DNA from 2 places in the Stenotrophomonas sp. TWI1151 genome. Region 2 is predicted to be linked to the other one. Evidence: riboswitches for the same ligand, from Rfam matches in the RefSeq annotation. Region 2 holds a riboswitch; the other holds the start of a gene.
What was found. A riboswitch is a leader RNA that binds a small molecule or an ion and turns the genes downstream of it on or off. The one in region 2 is predicted to bind glycine.

Region 1: it holds a riboswitch for glycine, as region 2 does, so the genes downstream of both, gcvP (aminomethyl-transferring glycine dehydrogenase) here and ABE422_RS10330 (trimeric intracellular cation channel family protein) in region 2, are expected to answer to the same signal.

The regions. Positions count from the first base shown of each region.
Region 1 is NZ_JBDJLA010000006.1:156,159-160,525, forward strand. Features, by position in the region: gene ABE422_RS09790 (M2 family metallopeptidase) at 1-368, shown strand, start outside; gene ABE422_RS09795 (hypothetical protein) at 513-899, opposite strand; gene ABE422_RS09800 (multidrug effflux MFS transporter) at 972-2,195, opposite strand; glycine riboswitch at 2,476-2,577, shown strand; gene gcvP (aminomethyl-transferring glycine dehydrogenase) at 2,666-4,367, shown strand, end outside.
Region 2 is NZ_JBDJLA010000007.1:57,082-61,448, forward strand. Features, by position in the region: gene ABE422_RS10315 (NAD(P)/FAD-dependent oxidoreductase) at 1-828, shown strand, start outside; gene ABE422_RS10320 (ribonuclease E inhibitor RraB) at 829-1,173, opposite strand; gene ABE422_RS10325 (GIY-YIG nuclease family protein) at 1,260-1,529, opposite strand; glycine riboswitch at 1,574-1,667, shown strand; glycine riboswitch at 1,676-1,767, shown strand; gene ABE422_RS10330 (trimeric intracellular cation channel family protein) at 1,861-2,478, shown strand; gene ABE422_RS10335 (MdtA/MuxA family multidrug efflux RND transporter periplasmic adaptor subunit) at 2,907-4,067, shown strand; gene ABE422_RS10340 (MdtB/MuxB family multidrug efflux RND transporter permease subunit) at 4,064-4,367, shown strand, end outside.

The DNA of each region.
Region 1 (4,367 bases), on a different contig from region 2:
TCGACGCCGGTGCCAAGTACCACGTGCCGGGCAACACCCCGTATACCCGTTACTTCCTGGCGCGCATCCTGCAGTTCCAGTTCTACAAGGGCCTGTGCGATGCCTCCGGCTACAAGGGCCCGCTGCACCAGTGCAGCTTCTACGGCAACAAGGAAGCCGGCCAGAAGTTCTGGGCGATGCTGAGCAAGGGCGCCAGCCAGCCGTGGCAGGCTACGCTGAAGGAAATCACCGGCGGCGACAAGCTCGATGCCGGCCCGATGATCGAGTACTTCACCCCGGTCAACGAGTGGCTCAAGCAGCAGAACCAGGGCCAGATGTGTGGGTGGCAGGTGCCGGCGGCCACCGCTGCGGCCCCGGCGGCACCGTAACCCATGGGTTGGGCCGGGCCCTGCCCGGCCGCAGCCCGCAACGAAAAAACCGGCCGAAAGGCCGGTTTTTTTTTGTCCCTGACGCTGTGGCCTGCGTCCGGCCTCGATGGGCCGGGACCACCTGCAACCACACGTGGCGTGGCGCTAGGACTTGGGTTTCAGGGCGGCCGCCAGCTCGGTCTTGAACTGCTCGAAGTCCATGCCATCGGCCTTGGCCTCGGCGTGCGCGGCATCCTTCAACGCGTCCGAGTACACCAGCCGGACCGGCGTGCCCTGCCGCTCGTGCAGTTCGGCGGCCTGCATGATCAAGGCCAGCACGCGTGCCGCGCTGGTGGTCTGGCCGGCGATACGCCCATCCATGCCCAGCACCCACTCGCCATCACGGCGTACCACGCCGGCCAGCAGCGTACGTTGCTGGTCGCGCAGTTCGGCATGCGGCTCGACCGGCGGGGTGGCGGCCTGCTCGCGGTTGGCGGCCAGGGTTTCACGGCGCCGGCGGATGTCGCGGCGCAGTTTGGAGGTGGTCGACATCAGGGACTTCCGGACTGCATGAAAGGGCAAAGGATACCGCACGGGCCCTGGGGGACCCGCCAGCTGCGTGGCCTACTCGATGGGCGTCAGTACTTCGCGGCGGCGCTCGCAATACCGTTCCCAGTACCAGAACGAGCCACCCAGCGCGAAGAAGCCCATGTAGCCCAACGCCAGATGCACCGGACTGCTGCTGAGCATCGGCGAGACCACACCGGCCACCACGGTGTTGATCATCAGCTGGATGAACATCTGCATCGAAGACGCCAGGCCGCGCTGGTGCGGGTACATGTCCAGGACCGCCAGCGCCAGCACCGGGAAGATCAGCGCCATGCCCACGCCGCCGAGGAAGATCGGCATCACCGCCCACGGCAGCGCGATCTGCTGCACGGACAGCACGTAGGTGATGTTGAGCACGGCCGACACTGCGCACAGGCCGAATCCGATCGCGATCTGCCGCTGCGGCAGGATCCGCCCGGCCATCCGCCCGGACAGGAACGAGCCCATCGTCATGCCGCCGATGGTCGGAATGAACAACCAGGCAAAACCGCCCTCGCCCAGCTTGAGGTGCTGCATCACCAGCACCGGCGCCGAGGCGATATACAGGAAAATGCCGGAGAAATTCAGCGCACCGGCGGCCGAAAGCCTCAGCAGGCGCGCGTTGGACCCCATCCGCGCATAGCTGCGCAGCAGTTCCCGCATCGACAGCGGCGTGCGCGCCTCGACCGGATGGGTTTCCGGCAGCCACTTGCCGGTGGCCAGCAGCAACACCACGCCGAACAGCACCAGGAACCAGAAAATCAGCGGCCAGTCGCCGCCGCCGAGCAGGATCCAGCCACCGATGATCGGCGCGATCGCCGGGGCGACGCCGAAGATCATCGAGACCTGGCTCATCAACCGCTGCGCGTCGGCACCGTGGTACAGATCGCGGATCACCGCGCGGCCGACGATCACACCCACACCGGCGGTCACGCCCTGCAGCGCGCGGAACACCAGCAAGGTGGTCATGTCCCGCGACAGCGCACAGCCGATCGAGGCGCCGATGAACAGCACCAGCCCACCGATGATCACCCGCTTGCGGCCGAACGCATCCGACAGCGGGCCGTGCGCCAGGCTCATCAGGCCGTAGAACAGCAGGTACACGCTGATGGTCTGCTGCACCGCGACCTGGTCCACCTGCATGCGCTCGCCCAGCAACAGGAACGCCGGGAAAATGGTGTCGATCGAGAACGGACCGAACATCGCCAGGCCTGCGAGCAGCAGGGCCAGGCGGCGGGTCGAGGGTGAGGCGGGCGTCATGCGGGCTTCCGTCAGCGGCCATGCGCATTGCACGGCGGGCGCCTGGCCCGGAACGGGCGGCGCCAGATGAATACGAGGATCCAGTGATCATAGGCCTTTGCAGCCCTTGGCACCATGCCCGGGCGCGGTTTCCGGCGCACGTGCGCGCCCGTATTCAGGTGCCGGAAAGGCCCAGTGGGCCGAAGCGCTGGGCTATAATCGCCCCGCTACATGGTGGGAGAAGCGGACACCCGCTGCCGAAGGCGCAACGCCCGTAATCGCTCAGGCCCGATACCACCCGTACCAAAACTCTGGAGAGACCGGCGAGTGCCGGCGCCGAAGGGGCACGAAGCACGCCGATGCGCGCTTCCAAACTCTCAGGCAAAAGGACAGAGGGGCACCCAGGAAGACCGCAAGGTCCGGTGGATCGCTGTCGCCCGCGACGCGCCCTGGCCCAGCCGCCTTCCGAACGTGCGTGCCCACTCTCCGAGATGCCAGCCATGTCCCAGAACACCCCCTCCCTGCGCGAGCTTGAACACAGCCACGCGTTCGTCGAACGCCATATCGGCCCCAACGACGCCGAAATCGCGCAGATGCTCGACGTGGTCGGCCACGCCTCGCTGGACGCGCTGACCGATGCGATCGTCCCGGCCGGGATCAAATCGCCGGCACCGCTGGACCTGCCCGAGTCGCTGACCGAAGTGCAGGCACTGGCCAAGATCCGCGCCATCGCCGACAAGAACCAGGTGTTCCGCACCTTCATCGGCCAGGGCTACTACGGCACGCTCACCCCGAACGTGATCCTGCGCAACGTGCTGGAAAACCCGGCGTGGTACACCGCCTACACCCCGTACCAGGCCGAGATCTCGCAGGGCCGCATGGAAGCGCTGATCAACTTCCAGACGCTGTGCGCCGACCTGACCGGCATGGAAATCGCCAACGCCTCGTTGCTGGATGAAGCCACCGCTGCGGCTGAAGCGATGACGCTGGCCAAGCGCTCGGCCAAGTCGAAGTCCGATACGTTCTTCGTGCACGACGCCGTGCACCCGCAGACGCTGGAACTGCTGCGCACCCGCGCCGAGCCGATGGGCATCGTGCTGCGCGTGGGCACCCCGGCCGAGGCGATGGAAGCCGAAGCCTACGGCGTGCTGCTGCAGTACCCGGATACCTTCGGCCATATCGGCGATTACAAGGCGCTGGCCGATGCCGTGCACGCGCGCGGCGGCCTGGTCGCCGTGGCCACCGATCTGCTGGCGCTGACCCTGATCGCCGCCCCCGGCGAATGGGGTGCGGACATCGTGGTCGGCAACTCGCAGCGGTTCGGCGTGCCGTTCGGCTTCGGCGGCCCGCATGCCGCCTTCATGGCCTGCCGCGATGCCTATAAGCGCTCGATGCCGGGCCGCCTGATCGGCGTCTCGGTCGATGCGCAGGGCAACGCTGCCTACCGCTTGACGCTGCAGACCCGCGAGCAGCACATCCGCCGCGAGAAGGCGACCTCCAACATCTGCACCGCACAGGTGCTGCTGGCGGTGATGGCCTCGATGTATGCGGTGTACCACGGCCCGGACGGCCTGACCCGTATCGCCCGCCGCACCCACCGCCTGGCCGCGATCCTGGCCGCGGCACTGCGCGGCGCCGGCGTCAACGTCGGCGAGCACTTCTTCGACACCCTGCACGTCAAGGATGTGGACGCCAAGGCGATCCACGCCAAGGCCGCTGCGGCACGCATCAGCCTGCGTGCGATCGACAGCGACGCGGTCGGCATCAGCCTGGATGAAACCGCCACCCGCGCCGACATCGTCGCGCTTGGCCAGCTGTTCGGTGCCACGGTCGATGTCGATGCGCTCGATGCGGCCACCGCCGATGCGTTGCCAGCCGATCTGGTGCGCACCAGCGCCTTCCTGACCCACCCGGTGTTCAACACCCACCACAGCGAACACGAACTGCTGCGTTACCTGCGTTCGCTGGCGGACAAGGATCTGGCGATGGATCGCACCATGATCCCGCTGGGCAGCTGCACCATGAAGCTCAACGCCACCGCCGAGATGATCCCGGTGACCTGGCCGGAGTTCGCCAACATCCACCCGCTGGCCCCGGCCGACCAGGCCACCGGCTACAAGGAACTGATCGACGGTCTGGAAGCGATGCTGGTGGAGTGCACCGGCTATGACGCGGTCAGCCTGCAGCCGAACT
Region 2 (4,367 bases):
AAAGCGGCCTGGCTGAGTTTCGCCGTGGTCGGTGGCGGCCCCACCGGCGTGGAACTGGCCGGCACCCTGGCCGAGATCGCGCGGCACACGCTGCGCAATGAGTTCCGCCATATCGATCCCGCCTCGGCCAAGGTCCGCCTGGTCGAAGCCGGCCCGCGCGTGCTGTCGACCTTCCCCGAGGTGCTCTCGCTCAAGGCACGGCGGCAGCTGGAAAAGCTGGGCGTGGAAGTGCTCACCGGCACCCCCGTCAGCGACATCAATGCCGAAGGCTTCCAGCTCGGCGAGCGCTTCGTCGAGGCCCGCACCGTGGTCTGGGCCGCCGGTGTCGCCGCCTCACCGCTGGCGCGCACGCTGGACGTGCCACTGGATCGCGCCGGCCGCGTGCCGGTGCAGCCCGATCTCACCCTGGACGGCCACCCGGAGATCTTCGTCGCTGGTGACCTGGCCGCACTGACCCAGGCCGACGGCAAGCCGGTGCCCGGCGTCGCGCCGGCGGCCAAGCAGATGGGCAAGCACGTGGCCACCACGATCCAGGCGCGCCTGGCCGGCAGGCCCGCACCCGGGCCGTTCAAGTATCAGGACTTTGGCAACCTGGCGACCATCGGCCGCATGGCCGCCATCGTCCACCTCGGCCGGCTGCAGCTCTCCGGGGTGCTGGCCTGGTGGTTCTGGCTGGCCGCGCACGTGTTCTTCCTGATCGGCTTCCGCAACCGCGTGGTGGTGCTGTTGAACTGGGCGGTGGCGTACTGGAGCTACCAGCGCAGCGCCCGGATCATCTTCGGTGATGCGCAGGACGATCGCCGACCGAAACGACCGCCCACGCCCTGATCAGCCCTGCGACAGACATCCCCAGCCATCGACCTGGCCGCTGTAGGAGACCGCCTCGCTGGCGAGCAGACCTTCGAAGCCCGAGATGTTCTGGTGGGTCGGCAGCATCAGCGGATGCACCACCACCTGCCACGGGTAGTCGTCGTTGCCCTCGTACGCCGCGAAGGACACCTTCTGGTCGTTCTTGAGCAGGTGCACGGCGAAGGCGATCGCCACGTCCTGGGTCGGGAAGATCAGCGCGAAATCCACCTCGCGCGGAATCGACAGGTCGTCGCCATCCTGCAGCATGTTCCAGAGCACATCGCCATTCTCATCTTCCGGGTACAACGACAGATCGCGGGACATGGCACTCCAGGGCTTGGGCAAGCGGATCAACGAACGAGGGTCGATGGTATGCCGCCAACGAAGGCCCGAACAACCCGCACGCGGGGCTACGTGGGATCGGGCAGCGCCAGCCACGCCAGCTTGCGCTCGCGCGGTTGCCGCTTGAGCTGCCACTCGGCCTTCGACGCCGTCGCGCGGTCCGGGTAGGCGCGCATCGCCAGCACCTTCACCGGGGGGTTGGCCCGGGTGTACTTCGCCCCTTTGCCGGCGAGATGGGCCTGGAAGCGCGCGTCCACGTCGTTGCTGATGCCGGCGTAATAGCTGCCGTTGCGGCATTCAAGCAGGTACAGGTACCAGAGGGCGGGTTCAGCGGGCATACCGGGATTATCCCCCGGCACGGGCCCGGCGGCTGCTAGAATCCGCCCCGGATGCAGGAGAGAGGCGCCGCGCTGGCGCCCGCCGAAGGCGCAGGCTCCCATAATCGCTCAGGCCGGTGGCTGCACAGCCACCAACCATGCATCCGACACGCCGATCTGGAGAGAGGTCTTCAATGACCCGCCGAAGGGGCACGTGGCCTTGGCCACCGAACTCTCAGGCAAAAGGACAGCGGGAGCGGCAACGGAATCCCACCCCACGACAGTGCAGCGGCGCTGGCGTGATGCGTGTGCGTTTCCGTCCCCGCCTGACGTGCTTCCCGGAGCCACCCCCATGCTGCTCTCCCTGATCTACCTCATCGCCATCTCGGCCGAAGCCATGACCGGCGCGCTGTCGGCCGGCCGCCGCCGCATGGACCTGTTCGGCGTGGTCATCATCGCCTGCGTCACCGCGCTCGGTGGCGGCTCGCTGCGCGACATCGTGCTCGGCCATTACCCACTGGGCTGGGTGAAGCACCCGGAGTACCTGGGCTTCACCATCTGCGCGGCGCTGATCGCGACCTGGGTGGCGCGCTGGATGCACCACTTCCGGCGCACCTTCCTGGTCCTCGATGGCCTGGGCCTGATCGCGTTCACCCTGATCGGCTGCGCAGTCGCGCGCGAAGGCGGGCACACCGTGCCGATCATCCTGATCGCCGGCATGCTGACCGGTGCGTTCGGCGGCGTGCTGCGCGATGTGCTGTGCAACGAGGTGCCGTTGATCTTCCAGAAAGAACTGTATGCCGTGATCACCCTGCTCACCGGGGCGGCCTACCTGACCCTGCTGGAACTCGGTGTATCGCTCAACGCGGCCACGCTGTGGTGCCTGGGCGGTGGCTTCCTGTTCCGCCTGCTGGCCATCCACTTCAACTGGGAAATGCCGAAGTTCGTATACCGCGACGAGGTGCATTGAACGGAACGTTCAATGCACCGGTAGCACCCGACCGTTGGTCGGGTGGCCTGACACACGTTCAATGCACCGGTAGCACCCGACCGTTGGTCGGGTGGCCTGACATACGTTCAATGCACCGGTAGCACCCGACCGTTGGTCGGGTGGCGGCGTGTACCGACGGTATGCATGCGCCGCCCCGTGACCACCTTGGTCGGATGACGCAATGCACCCATCCGCCCGGGCCCTGCCCCGCCCCATGACCAAGGGCATGTGAGTGCAGGCATCCACACGAGGTACCATGACGCCCCCGCCCCTCCCGGGTCGGTATCCAGCCACGCTGCGGCATTCGACCAGCGGCCCCGCCAGACAACCCCACTTCGCCCCGCCTGCCCCCACGGGCCGGTAAACCATGGACGCGTTCGCCGTGTGGCGTGCGCGCAGGATGCCCCATGTCTGCCCCGCTCCCCTCGCGTTCCCGTCGTCTGTTCAAACCGCTGTTGGTCGTGGCCGTACTGGCCGCCGCCGTGATCGCCTGGCGGGTGTTGTCGCCCGCGCCGACCGCCGAGGCCGCGCCTGCGAGCACCGCCACCCCGGTGCGTGTGGCCACCGCGACGCGGGAAGATCTGGTGGTGCGCCTGAAAGCGCTCGGCACGGTGACCCCGTTGCATACGGTGAGCATCCGCAGCCGCGTGGATGGCGAACTGCTGCGGTTGGCATTCTCCGAGGGTCAGCACGTCACCGCCGGCGAGCTGCTGGCCGAGATCGATCCGCGCCCGTTCCAGGTGCAGCTGTCGCGTGCACTGGGCACCCAGCAGCAGAACCTGGCCGAGCTGGACAATGCCGAAAGCCAACTCAAGCGCTTCGCCGAACTGCAGACCAAGCACTTCGTCTCCGCGCAGGACCTGAGTGATCAGCAGAGCAAGGTCCGCCAGCTGCAGGGCCGCCGCCAGACCGATCAGGCGGCGGTGGATGAAGCACGCCTGCAGCTGCAGTACACCCGCATCACCGCACCGGTGGCCGGGCGCATGGGCCTGCGCAACGTCGATGTCGGCAACCTGGTGCGCAGTGGCGATACCGAGCCGCTGGCCACCATCACCCAGACCACCCCGATCAGCGTGCTGTTCACCGTGCCCGAGCCGGACCTGCCGGCGGTGGTGGCTGCGGCACGCGCCAATCCGCAGTTGACCGTGGAAGCCTGGGACCGCGAGGAGCGCACCGCGCTCGGCGACGGCGTGCTCTCCAGCCTGGACAACCGCATCGATACCGCCACCGGCACGCTCAAATTGCGCGCGCAGTTCGCCAACGCCGATGAGTCGTTGTTCCCCAACCAGTTCGTCAACGTGCGCCTGCAGGTCAGCAGCAGCGATGCGGTGGTGATTCCCAACGCGGCCGTGCAGTTCGGCAGCAAGGGCAGCTACGTCTACGTGATCGCGGCCGATGACACCTCGTCGCTGCGCACCGTGGTGCTCGGCCCGGCCGATGGCGAGCGCGTCTCGGTGCGCCAAGGCCTCAAGCCTGGCGAGCGCGTGGTGGTGGAAGGCATCGACGGCCTGCGCGAAGGCGCCAAGGTCGAGGTGGTGGAGCAGGACCCGCCGCGGACCGGCGCATGAACCTCTCGCGCCCCTTCATCGAGCGCCCGGTCGCGACCACGCTGCTGATGGTGGCGCTGCTGCTGTCCGGCGTGATGGCCTATCGCCTGCTGCCGGTCGCGGCACTGCCGCAGGTCGATTACCCGATCATCCAGATCACCACGCTGTATCCCGGCGCCAGCCCGGATGTCACCACCAGCGCGGTCACCGCGCCGCTGGAACGGCAGCTGGGGCAGATCCCGGGGTTGAAGCAGATGTCCTCGACCAGCTCCGGCGGCGCGTCGGTGATCACCCTGCAGTTCTCGCTGGAGGTCGCGCTCG